Regions from separate parts of the Lactobacillus sp. ESL0261 genome, predicted to be linked through region 2. Evidence: predicted binding sites of a transcription regulator. Region 2 holds the regulator's gene; each other region holds the start of a gene.

Region 1 (4,294 bases), on a different contig from region 2:
AAAATTTTTTTCAAAAAGATTTATCAAAGAGCTTAAGTCAATCGGCATTGGAAATACTATCTATTATTGCTTATCGGCAACCAATTACACGTGTAGAGATAGATGACATCAGAGGCGTAAATTCATCTGGGGCTCTGCAAACTTTAATCTGGCGTGGATTAGTTAAAATTAATGGAAAAAAAGATGCGCCGGGTCATCCTAATTTATATGTAACAAGTGAGTATTTTTTGCAATACTTTGGGTACCAAAGTTTGGCTGATTTACCATTAATAGAAGATTTCGAAGATGATAGCATTAATAGTGAAGGTGAAATAGATTTGTTTGCAGCTAAAGGACAAGCTGATAAAAATATTGCAAAAACTCAAAAAGGAGCAAAATAATGGTTTTAGAACGGTTGCAAAAGGTAATTGCTGAGGCAGGAATTGCTTCCAGGCGCAAGGCTGAAAAAATGATTTCTGAAGGTCGAGTCACTGTTGATGGCAATGTAGTAACTAAACTGGGTACTAAAGTGGATACTTTTAGTAATATTACGGTTGATGGTGAGCCCATTGAAAGAGAAAGTTTGCATACTTATCTCTTTTACAAGCCTAGAGGAGTGGTCTCAACTGCAAATGATGATAAGGGGAGAAAAACAGTTGTCGATTATTTTAAAGATTTGCCTTATCGACTATATCCAATCGGCAGACTAGACTATGATACTTCTGGATTACTTTTAATGACTAATGATGGTGAACTGGCCAATTTATTGATGCATCCGCGAAACAATGTAGCCAAGGTTTATGTTGCCAAGATTTCTGGCATTTTGACGCCTGATGAAATCAGTCAGCTGAAGCATGGAGTTAAAATTGATCGTCATCGCTGTGCTCCTGCAAAAGTTAAGGTTATTAGGACTGATCGTAAAAAGGACAATCAAATAGTGCAATTGACAATTCATGAAGGTCAATATCATCAAGTAAAAAGAATGTTCAAGGCAGTTCACCACCAGGAGAAAAAATTAGCACGCGAGAAATACGCTTTTCTTACACTTGACTCTCTTATTTCAGGAACGTACCGAGAATTGTCTCATGAAGAAGTTGACAGATTAAAAAACGTAGATTAGTATAGTATGTGAAATTTGATAAATAAGTTTGTTGTCTTCATGGCAGGGTGAAAGTCCCGACCGGTGGTGTAAGTCCACGACCCACGCAAGTGGTGGAATCTATTGAGATACCGATAGTTAGAGTCTAGATGAAAGAAGACAGACTAAACTAAAAGCCAAGATCTTAAGCTTACTTTTACTCGGTCTGTTGCTAGGAGCAACAGACCGAGTTTTTTTGGAGGTAAGAATTTTGCAAAAGAAAAGCAGAAACAATTTAGTTAATATTTTGGCTTATACTTTAATTGGTACAATTGCCTATGTGTTAATGCTTTTGGAAATACCGTTGCCGATAACTAGTTTTTTAAAGTTTGACTTCTCGGATGTCGTAATCACAATTGGGACATTTTTATTCGGACCAGGACCTGGTATTTTTATTGCATTTGTCAGAATGCTGATTAATTTAATTTATAAAGGTTTTGCTTTACCTAGTTTGGTAGGACAGTCAGCAGCTTTTTTAGCTTCAATATCTTTTGCTTTGCCATTTTATTATTTAACAAAGAATATTAGCAAGGATGAGAAAAATTTTTCTAAAAAATATTTAAAACCAATTTTAGGTATTATTCTCGGTATTATAGCTATGGCATTTGTACTTTCTGTACTGAATGCATTGGTTTTAACGCCTTTTTATGCAGTAACTACTGTACCTAATTTGCCGACAATACATGGATATTCTGGTTTACTTTCTTTTACTGAAAAGGTTTACTTGGGTAAACTGCTACACATTCCATCAATGAGTGCATATATTTTTGGCATTATAGTTCCATTTAACTTGTTAAAAGGAACAATCAATGGCGTCGTAGTTTATTTACTATTTGAAACTGTTCTGAGAACTTTCAAACCTTTTGTAAGGAAAAATTTTAATCTTAGAAATTAAATCTTAAAAATATTGTAAATCGGTCTAGTAAATGACCGATTTTTTTGTCCACTTAAATGTTAAATATGCTAAAATTAAACAGGTTAGGTAAGGAGGTTTTTCAGATGAATAATAACTCAAAAGAACCATATCAGCATTATAAGCGTCCAAAAAAGTCGAGAGTAGAAACTTATTCTTCCGTATCAAAAGGCTGGATTGCTTTGATAATTCTGATTGTAGTTATTCTTATCGGTCTTGTTCCTGTGGTTCATAATTTGGCATCAAACAATGGTTCAAACGAAAAAGCAGTTGAAGTACGTAAAGCTGCCAGAAAAGAAAATACTAAGAAAAAAGATACTAATAAAAAGGCTACGGTTCAGCCTGTAAAAAGTAAAGAAACCAAAGCCAAGGCTAAAACAAAGACAAAATCATCTAAAAAAACTCCAAAAAAGCCTAAAAAGAAACATGTTGTGATTAAACAATATGTCGTACAAGAAGGGGATTCCTTGACTAGTATTGCCCGCCATTTTAACATTTCAGTTGGCCAATTGGCAGAGTTGAATCAACTTGATCCCAATAGCCAGGTGGATACAGGACAAACTTTACGAATTAGATAATTTAGAAAGGACAGGGACTTAAGTCCCTTTTTTATTGGAATGCAAATAGCAATTGATGGTCCAGCTTCAGCTGGAAAAAGTACTGTAGCAAAAATTATCGCCCATAAGCTTAATTTTACATATATTGATACGGGGGCAATGTATCGGGCTTCGACTTGGATTGCACGAGAAAATAACATTGATTACGGCAATGAAAAAGGTATTTTAACTGCCATTGATCATGAAAAAATTGAATTTAAATTTAAAAATAGTCAGCAAAAAATATATGCTGGTAATAAAGATATTACTCAGGCAATACGTACTCCTGATATTTCTGCCAATGTTTCTCAAGTTTCGGCATTAGCCGGAATCAGGGAAAAAATGGTCAGTCTGCAAAGGCAAATGGCCGGCAAAATGGACGTTGTGATGGATGGACGTGATATTGGAACTACGGTTTTGCCCAACGCTGCAGTAAAGATATTTTTGGTTGCTTCAGTTCATTCTCGCGCTGAAAGAAGAATGCTAGATTTTAAAGAAAGAGGGATTAAAACTAATCAGTCTCTTGAAGAAATTGAGCACGATATTTCAGAAAGAGATTATAAGGACTCACACCGAAAAATTTCACCATTAAAAAAGGCACAAGATGCTATTGAAATAGACACTACTTCTATGAGTGTTGATCAAGTGGTAAATGCAATTTTATCAGAAATTAAAAAAAGTCAAAAAAAACTATAAAAAAAGGGTATAAAACAGTAGAAAAATATCAAACTTTCATTTAAAATTAGAGTATGATATTGGGAGGTAAATAATGTCAGAAAACAGTAATCAATTTTTAGATGCATTAAAGCAAATGCAAGGAGTTGAGGTCGGAGATATTGTAGATGTTGAAGTATTAGACGTTGAAGAAGGTCAAATCGATGTTGGTGTTGAAAATGCCGGTATTGAAGGTGTAATTCCTCGTCGTGAATACACTTCGGATCGCAACGTTGACCTACGTGAAGCAGTTAAGCCTGGAGATAAGCTCAAAGCTTTGGTTTTGAGAAAAGCTGGCGGTGACAAAGAAAACGGAGAATTCTTCTTCTCAGTTACCCGCTTAAAGGAAAGAGAAGCTTACGATGAATTGCAAAAAGACTTTGAAGAAGGCAAGACAATTGAAGGTACAGTCACTTCTTCAGTTCGTGGCGGTTTATTAGTTGATGTGGGTACAAGAGGATTTCTACCTGCTTCATTGATTTCAAATCGTTATGTTTCAGACCTTAAGCCATTTATTGGTAAAACGATGAAACTCAAGATTACAGAGATTGATCCAAGTAAGAACCGTTTAATCCTTTCTCACAAAGACTTAATTGAAGAAGAACGTGAAGAAGCTTTTGATAATGTTGCATCACAATTAGTTGTGGGTGACGTTGTTGAAGGTAAGGTTTCTCGTCTGACTAACTTTGGTGCTTTTGTTGATGTAGGTGGTGTGGACGGATTAGTTCATATCTCCGAGATTTCATATAAGCATGTTGACAAGCCAAGTGATGTTTTAAAGGCAGGTCAAGATGTAAAAGTTAAAGTAATTGGTATTGATGATGATAGACATCGCATCTCCCTTTCCATTAAGCAAACTGAACCTTCTCCATTCGAACAAGCTACAGCTGACTTACACGAAGGCGATGTATTTGAAGGTGAAGTTAAGTCTTTAACTAACTTCGGAGCTTTTGT
Region 2 (4,294 bases):
TGAGTGAATGAAGGTTTTATTATGGAAATTATCCATTTAACATACCCGTTTAAGGAAAATATTATTCCACAAAAGATAATCCTTGCTTTAGGATTCTTTGACGGTGTTCATCGTGGTCATCAGGAATTAATCAAAATCGCAAAAGAAAAAGCAATTCAAAAGCATTTACCATTAGTAGTAATGACATTTGATCGACATCCTAAAGAAATTTATCAAAATAAAGAAGTCAGCTATATAGATACATTGTCTGAAAAAGCTTATAAGATGCAGGAACTAAAAGTTGATTTTTTGCTTGTGATGCATTTTAATGAGGCATTTAGCAAACTGACTGCACAGGAATTTGTAGATAAAATTATTGTTAAATTAAATGCTGATACAGTTGTAGCCGGCTTTGACTACACTTATGGTCCCAAAGAGATTGCCAATATGAAAAATTTCCCTAAGTTTGCTAAGGGAAGATTTGCTATTATTGATGTTCCAAAACAGTCTTATGATGGCCAAAAAATTGGCTCTACGGAAATAAAAAGGGCCATTACCAGTGGAAATATGGAATTGGCAGCTAAATTATTAGGGTTTCCGTATGTCATGTCCGGTAAGGTCGGGCACGGTTTACGTAATGGCCATAAACTGGGTTTTCCTACAGCAAATCTAGTTTGGTCTCAAGACAAGGTGGTTCCTAAAATTGGAGTATACGCTACTAAAACCAAGATTAAAGGCAAGTGGTATGACTCAATGACAAGCGTGGGTTATAACGTAACTGTTAATGAGGGTAAAAAGCTTTATATTGAATCGAATTTATTTGGATTTAATCAAGAAGCCTATGATGAAGAAATGGTAATTAAATGGTATAAGTATACTCGTGGCGAAATTAAATTTGATAACTTAAAAGAATTAAAAAAACAAATGAGTGGTGATGAGGCAGAAATCAAAGCTTATTTTGCCGGCATTGGTTAATTTCAATTTTAAAGGGGATAAGCGTTTTTTTGTAAAAAAGTTAGCACTCAACTTGACATTCTGCTAAAAGCTAGTATCATATTAATTGTTAGCACCTAATAAGTTTGAGTGCTAAAAGTGAGGGCGATATTTATGTTGACCGAACGTCAAGAATTAATTTTAAAAACAATTATCAATGATTTTACGCAGACACATGATCCTGTTGGGTCTAAAACAGTCATGAATCAGTTACCTATTAAAGTTTCAAGTGCAACTATTCGTAACGAAATGGCGGTTTTAGAAGAAAAAGGCTTGATTGAAAAAACTCATTTGTCAAGTGGTCGAGTACCTTCAACAGAAGGCTACCGTTACTATCTTGACAATTTAGTTGAGCCTTTACAGATTTCATCTTCTGTTTATAAAAGAATTATTAATCAGCTTGATCAGCCGTTTCATCAAGTTAACGACATCGTACAGGAAGCTGTTAAGATCTTATCTGACCTAACAAATTACACTGCATTTGCGGAGGGGCCTGAGAATAGTGATTTAACTATTACCGGATTTCGTATAGTACCTTTATTTGGCAGACAGATTATGGCTATTCTTGGTACCAGTGATGGCGATGTTCATGACCAGGTTTATAACTTACCATACAATATTCATGGTGATGACATTGAACGTGCCGTTCGTATGATTAACGATGAATTAGTAGGAAAGTCGCTAGATCAGGTTACACCTGAGTTTCTTAAGAAGACTTTAGGACAAAAGCTTAAAGCTGCTCATGTGTCTGAATTAATAGATTTAGTTGAAGATGTGATCAGTGATGCTGCCAGCGAGCAAATGTATGTCGATGGTCAGATTAATTTGCTCAATAATATTTCTTTGAGTGACGTTTCTAATTTGCGGTCATTATATGAAATGATTGAGCATAATGACTTAATTTCTAGTATTTTGGATAACAGGCAAAACTTAAAAAGTGACAGATATCCAGTTCGGGTAAGTCTAGGGTCTGAGTTATCAAATGATTTGTTAAAGGATTATAGTCTGCTTACGGCAGAGTACAGCGTTGGTCCTCACGGAAAGGGCATAATTGCTTTACTTGGCCCTGATAATATGCCGTATTCTCAAGTGATAGGATTGCTTGAATATTTCAGAAATGAGCTATCTAAAAAGTTGCTTGATTATTATGGTAGATTTAAATAAAGGAGGTTAGCCGTGAGTAAAGAAGAAATTAACAGTAAAAATTCAAAAAAAGAGCAAAAAGAATCAACTGAATCAAAAGAAGTTAAAAAGCATTCTCAAGCTAAGGCTAACGAAAAAAAGAAGTCCGAACCTTTGGAAAGCAAACTGCAACACAATTTGACCCAGTTGCAAAAAGAAAAAGATGATTTAGAAGATAAGTACTTGCGCAGTCAAGCTGAAATGCAAAATATGCAAAATCGCTACAATAATGAAAGAGCGCAACTTATTAAATATGAATCACAATCTTTAGCTAAAGATGTTTTGCCAGCAATGGATAATTTAGAAAGAGCTTTGGCAACAAAGGTTGATGATGAAGCATCAAAGCAGCTTAAAAAGGGAGTGCAAATGACACTTGATTCTCTGGTTAAAGCCATGAAAGATCATGGAATCAGTGAAATCACTGCTGAAGGTGAAAAGTTTGATCCTAATTTACACCAAGCTGTCCAAACAGTTGAAGCTGAAAATGAAGATCAAAAAGATCATGTTGTGCGGGTTTTGCAAAAAGGATACTTGTACAAAGATCGTACTTTAAGACCAGCGATGGTTGTTGTAGCACAATAATTGAAAGGAAGCATATCAATGTCAAAAGTTATCGGAATTGACCTCGGAACTACCAACTCGGCAGTTGCTGTTCTTGAAGGAAAAGAGCCAAAAATTATTACCAATCCAGAAGGAAACCGTACTACACCTTCAGTAGTTGCTTTCAAGGATGGAGAAATTCAAGTCGGTGAAGTCGCAAAGAGACAGGCTATTACTAATCCTAATACTATTTCTTCAATTAAGCGTCATATGGGTGAAGCTGATTATAAGGTCAAGATTGGTGATAAAGCATACACTCCTCAAGAAATTTCTGCCATGATTTTACAATATATCAAGAAATTCTCTGAAGATTATCTTGGTGAAAAGGTTACTGAAGCAGTCATTACAGTTCCTGCATACTTTAACGATGCTCAGCGTCAAGCTACTAAGGATGCCGGTAAAATTGCAGGCTTAGACGTTAAGAGAATAATTAACGAACCAACTGCATCTTCACTTGCATATGGCCTTGATAAAGATGCTGAAGATGAAAAAGTTCTGGTTTATGACCTTGGTGGTGGTACCTTTGATGTTTCTGTTTTGCAATTAGGTGACGGAGTCTTCCAAGTACTTTCAACTAACGGTGATACTCACCTTGGTGGCGATGACTTCGATAATAAAATTATTGATTGGCTGATCAAGAACTTTAAAGATGAAAATGGTGTTGACCTTTCTAAAGATAAAATGGCTTTACAAAGGTTAAAGGATGCCGCTGAAAAAGCTAAGAAAGATTTGTCTGGTGTGTCTTCAACTCATATTTCATTACCATTTATTTCTGCTGGTGAATCTGGACCATTACATTTGGAAGCTGATTTAACTAGAGCGAAATTTGACGAATTAACTGCTGATTTAGTTGATAAGACAAAGATTCCATTTGACAATGCATTGAAAGATGCTGAATTAACAGTTAATGACATTGATAAAGTTATTTTGAATGGTGGTTCAACCCGTATTCCTGCTGTTCAGGATGCAGTTAAGAAGTGGGCTGGTAAAGAGCCTGATCACTCAATTAACCCCGATGAAGCTGTTGCTTTAGGTGCAGCAATTCAAGGTGGAGTTATTTCTGGTGATGTTAAGGACGTAGTTTTACTTGATGTCACTCCTCTTTCTTTAGGTATTGAGACCATGGGTGGCGTATTTACTAAGTTAATTGAAAAGAATACGACAATTCCAACTTCAAAGAGTCAAATTTTCTCTACTGCTGCAGACAATCAACCGGCTGTTGATGTTCACGTTTTGCAAGGGGAGCGCCCAATGGCTGCTGACGATAAAACATTAGGTCGTTTTGAACTAACAGACATTCCTGCCGCTCCACGTGGTGTTCCTCAAATTCAAGTTACATTCGATATTGACAAAAACGGCATCGTTAATGTTTCTGCTAAAGATATGGGAACCGGTAAAGAACAAAAGATTACCATCAAGAGTTCATCCGGTTTATCTGACGAAGAAATCAAGAAGATGCAAAAAGAAGCTGAAGAACATGCTGAAGAGGATAAGAAGAAGAAAGAAGAAGTTGATCTTCGTAATGAAGTCGATCAATTAA
Region 3 (4,294 bases), on a different contig from region 2:
GGTATTGATTTTGCTAATGTGCATAAAAAGATTCCTAGTCCTGCAACAAAAGGCAACTTCACAATCAACGATATTAATGACGTAGATTTTACGAACTTTAACAAATAAAACGGAGTAATCAAATGAAAGATAAAACTCCAAAATCAAAAAAATTAACCAAAATATGGTGGTCGTTTGCTTTATTCATTAACATCATTTTAACAATTCAGGCAATTTTGACTCAAAATATTATCGGTTGTATCAGCGTAACCTTATTTGGTCTTTTTATAGCTAAATATGGTGACCCAGTAATTTTTGAAAATTATAATCGCCAAAAAGAAATTAAGTATCAGGCTGCCTATAAAAAGCGCAAAGAATATGAAATAAGGAAAAGAGATAAATAAATGATAGAGAATTACAATATAACTAAGGAAAGACTTCCTTTTGAAAATGAACGTAAAGATATTGCTGAAGTAGCACGCGAAATGTTTAACCGGAAGATGACAAATATCGCGGGTGGAAATATTTCCGTAAAAATTACTCCAGATGAAACTTTCTCTTATGATAACCAGACTTATTATGCTAACCACGATTACTTACTAATGACTCCTACTTTTATGTCAGAAGCGTGGTTTTCAAAACTAAATGCTTCTCAAATTTTAGTCATTGATTTGGAAACAGGCGAAAAAATGGCTGGTGAAGGTAGATTAACCCGTGAAATCAACATGCATATAGGAGCATACAAAGCAAATAAAGACATTAGAGTAGTTTATCATTCTCATGCTCCAAAAAGCATGTTTTGGGCAACACTGGGTCAGGATATGCCTAATTTAACAGAGATTACCTCTTTTAATGTTCCTCTTGGCAAAATTAAATGCTTACCTTATCGAGTAGCATGCAGTAAAGAACTTGCAGATTTAGTGCACGATGAACTGGTAAAGCTTGGTGATAACGCTAAAGAAAATATTTTTCTATTAAACAGCCACGGAGTTTTAATTACTGAAACTGATTTGCATGCTGCAGCTCAAGTTTTAGAAACAGTTGAGTGGAATGCGGAGATTGCATATAAACAGGCAATCTTTAAGAAATTAGGAATCATAGATCAATATCAATCACGTGGCAAAAGTACTGATGGTATGGTTGGTTAAACTGCCAGGCTAAAAGTAAATATCTATTCAAACAAAAAGGAAGTCAAATACAATAATTTGACTTCCTTTTTCACTCTTAAAGAGCATCAATTTTTTAGTTGATAATAAATTTTATTTCTTTTGGTTAACCATAATTTCATCGATTAAACCATAGTCTTTAGCCTGCTGTGCGGTCATATAATTATCGCGCTCAGTATCCTTTTGAATCTTTTCTAAAGGCTGACCAGTAGTTTCATGTAAAATCCGGTTAATCTTTTCACGGCTCTTTAAAATCTCATTGGCTGCAATTTGAATATCAGTTTGCTGACCCTGAGCACCACCTAATGGCTGGTGAATTAAGACAGTTGAATTAGGTAATGCAAAACGTTTACCTTTTGCACCACTAGTCAGTAAAATGGAAGCCATAGAGGCTGCCATACCAATGGCGATGGTTGAAACATCTGATTTAATAAAGTTCATGGTATCCATGATTGCTAAGCCAGAAGTAATCACGCCACCCGGTGAATTAATGTAAAGTGAAATATCCTTGGTGTTGTCTTGAGCATCAAGAAATAGTAATTGTGCAATAATTGAATTTGCCATATCATCGTTAATTTCACCACTTAGCATGATGATTCTGTCTTTCAATAAACGTGAATATATATCATATGCGCGTTCGCCGCGTGCAGTTTGTTCAATAACTGTAGGTACAAGCATCTTTCTACCTCCTAAATATAATTAGCACTCTATCAAGTACAGTGCTAATTAAATCACTTACATTACGTGCTGTCAATGAAAGTGTATTAATTTTGTATTCTTTTTAATGAGGTTTTTATTATATAATTTAAAGGTAAACTTAAATATTGGAGGATATATTTTGAAGCTTTGTAAGAAAACAATAACCTATTTACTGACTATAGTTGCCGGACTATTGATCTATACCGGTTTGTCAACTACATCAGTTGCGGCAGATTCCAGTAGCACTCAGCCGCCAGTTCAAGATGATAATAATAAATCATCGAATAGCTCAACTGATGCAAATTCTGATAATAATGATACCAATAAATCTGGTCAAACTGATCAAAATGGTACAGGTGATCAGGATAATACTAAACCTAAGCCAAAACAGGTTGTTACTGGTTTTGCTATGATGACAAAAGTTGCCGGTAATAAGAACTATAAGGTTTGGAAAGAAGTTAAAGACGGCAAAGTTAATACTAAAGTAGCTGATGGCATTAATTTTCAGTACAGTCACATTCAGTCGGATCAACTGATCGAAACCAAGAAATATCGCTATTGGCGTATTTATGTCAATGGTCGTGAAGTAGGTTATGTAAATGAAAATTACTTTGACAGAAACAAAATCGCCGTTCCTAAGACTGTTACTTTGGTTCGCAATGAGTTTTATGACTTTTCAACAAAAGATGCAATTTCATATGTTACAAATAGTATGGGAACCGTAATTGACAACAGTCAGGTAATTGTTTCTAAAGATAGTATAAATTGTGGTACTCCTAAAACATATAAAGTGAAATATACATATGGAGACGCAACTGCCACCGTTAAAGTGACTGTAAGAAAGAGTACTAAAGAAGGAGTTGTTGATGCAGATACATTTAATTCCTTCCCTGCTCAACCGGGCACAAATGATTATCAAGCTTGGAAAACTCATTATGGTTCATCCTTAAATTATGTTAGTCCAACAGAGTATAGCCCTGAAGATAGTAAACATACTTTAACTAGTGGTGATTTAACTTTAAAGACGAAATTTTACCAGCCAGTTTTACTCAGTGTGGCAGATCCGACAGATGATAACATTAATCGTGTCGGTCATATTCCAGAAGGAGTAACCGTTTCTGATGGTTGGGCCTATACCAGTCTTTTGAGCCACACAGATGTGATGTCTGGTCACATTGTTGGTTATGATTTGAACAAATTAACTAATCCATATAATTCACAACACTTACTTGATATGACCCAAAAGAAGTTTAACAATTATGTTAAACATATTAAAGTAAGTCCATATATTCCAATCGGTCACGGTCAAGCTATGGGCTCAAGTGACAAATACATTTATGTTTTAAACAACGACAATACGTTAAAAGACACAAATAATTCTGAAGAATTAATTCAAATACGTAAAAGTGACTTGCAGATTAATAAAATTTGGACAATCAAAACGTGGATTGATGACGGCAAGACTAACCGCTATTTCCATAATGGTGTGATGATTTCTGACTATGACATGTATACCGTTTATCATGACACTGAAAATAATTGTTATGAATACTGGGAATTTACTCGTACCGGTGATAACTGGTATCCAAAATTAGTAGGAAAAACTGATGGCAACTTTGTTAATAACAATGCACCTGTCCAAGGTTTTACTTATGATCCCAAGCATAAAAACTTTTATTTAGCCTTTAACGATTTGATTTTTAAGATTGGACGCAACGGTAAAATAAAGGATACTTATTCATTTGATACTGGTCGTGAAATCGAAGGACTATCAGTAAGTGATAATAAGTTATATGTAAATCTAGCTCAAAGAGCTGAATTACTCGTAAGTATGAATATCAATTAGACAAAGTAATTTGAAATAAGAGCTGAAAAGCTCTTTTTTTGTTTGCGATTAAAAAAATTCCTTTAATAAAAATAAAATTACACGTTTAGAAATCCTAGAGTTAATTATATCTTACTAATTTATTGCTTTATAATTACACTTATAAATTATGAATAAATAATAATATTGTATAAAAACAAAAAGCTAAAAAGCATTTTTAGTAGTCAAAACGCTAAATTTGGTCTAAACCGTTTTTGTATGTTCATAAATGAAAAGTATACTCTCACTATAATCTTTATTTTTATTATTTTTATATGATGTTCCAAAACCGCTACAGCAGTTTTATTATAATTTATAGCACTTTTAAAATTAGTTTTACGTATTAACTAAAGTAATGGTGTACAGTATAATATTTGGTTATTTTGGTAGGAAAAAGACATATTAATTAATCTTCTATTTATATAATATAATAGAAATAATCATAATAGATATATTTAAGTTAAAAATGCCGGATTTGAATACTTGTTATTTATAGGAGAAAATAAATGAAAAAATGTCCCAATTGTGGTGCCTTAATGGAAGCTGACGTTAACTTTTGTACTAAATGCGGTACGGACTTGCGTAA

What was found. The regulator HrcA, encoded in region 2, represses chaperone genes, less so after heat shock. The targets are predictions, from matches to a motif close to TTAGCACTCNNNNNNNNNGAGTGCTAA.
Region 1: a site for HrcA is predicted at 2,058-2,084, ahead of F5ESL0261_RS04885 (LysM domain-containing protein). Genes of this name have one in related genera too.
Region 3: a site for HrcA is predicted at 1,845-1,871, ahead of clpP (ATP-dependent Clp endopeptidase proteolytic subunit ClpP). Genes of this name have one in related genera too.

Annotation. Positions count from the first base shown of each region.
Region 1 is NZ_REHN01000006.1:309,723-314,016, forward strand. Features, by position in the region: gene scpB (SMC-Scp complex subunit ScpB) at 1-380, shown strand, start outside; gene F5ESL0261_RS04875 (pseudouridine synthase) at 380-1,099, shown strand; FMN riboswitch at 1,129-1,243, shown strand; gene F5ESL0261_RS04880 (ECF transporter S component) at 1,326-2,012, shown strand; gene F5ESL0261_RS04885 (LysM domain-containing protein) at 2,117-2,608, shown strand; gene cmk ((d)CMP kinase) at 2,648-3,322, shown strand; gene rpsA (30S ribosomal protein S1) at 3,396-4,294, shown strand, end outside.
Region 2 is NZ_REHN01000008.1:24,959-29,252, reverse strand. Features, by position in the region: gene truB (tRNA pseudouridine(55) synthase TruB) at 1-3, shown strand, start outside; gene ribF (riboflavin biosynthesis protein RibF) at 22-954, shown strand; gene hrcA (heat-inducible transcriptional repressor HrcA) at 1,087-2,136, shown strand; gene grpE (nucleotide exchange factor GrpE) at 2,149-2,736, shown strand; gene dnaK (molecular chaperone DnaK) at 2,755-4,294, shown strand, end outside.
Region 3 is NZ_REHN01000005.1:176,601-180,894, forward strand. Features, by position in the region: gene F5ESL0261_RS03395 (PTS galactitol transporter subunit IIC) at 1-108, shown strand, start outside; gene F5ESL0261_RS03400 (hypothetical protein) at 123-383, shown strand; gene F5ESL0261_RS03405 (class II aldolase/adducin family protein) at 384-1,127, shown strand; gene clpP (ATP-dependent Clp endopeptidase proteolytic subunit ClpP) at 1,239-1,823, opposite strand; gene F5ESL0261_RS03415 (SH3-like domain-containing protein) at 1,984-3,690, shown strand; gene F5ESL0261_RS03420 (zinc ribbon domain-containing protein) at 4,215-4,294, shown strand, end outside.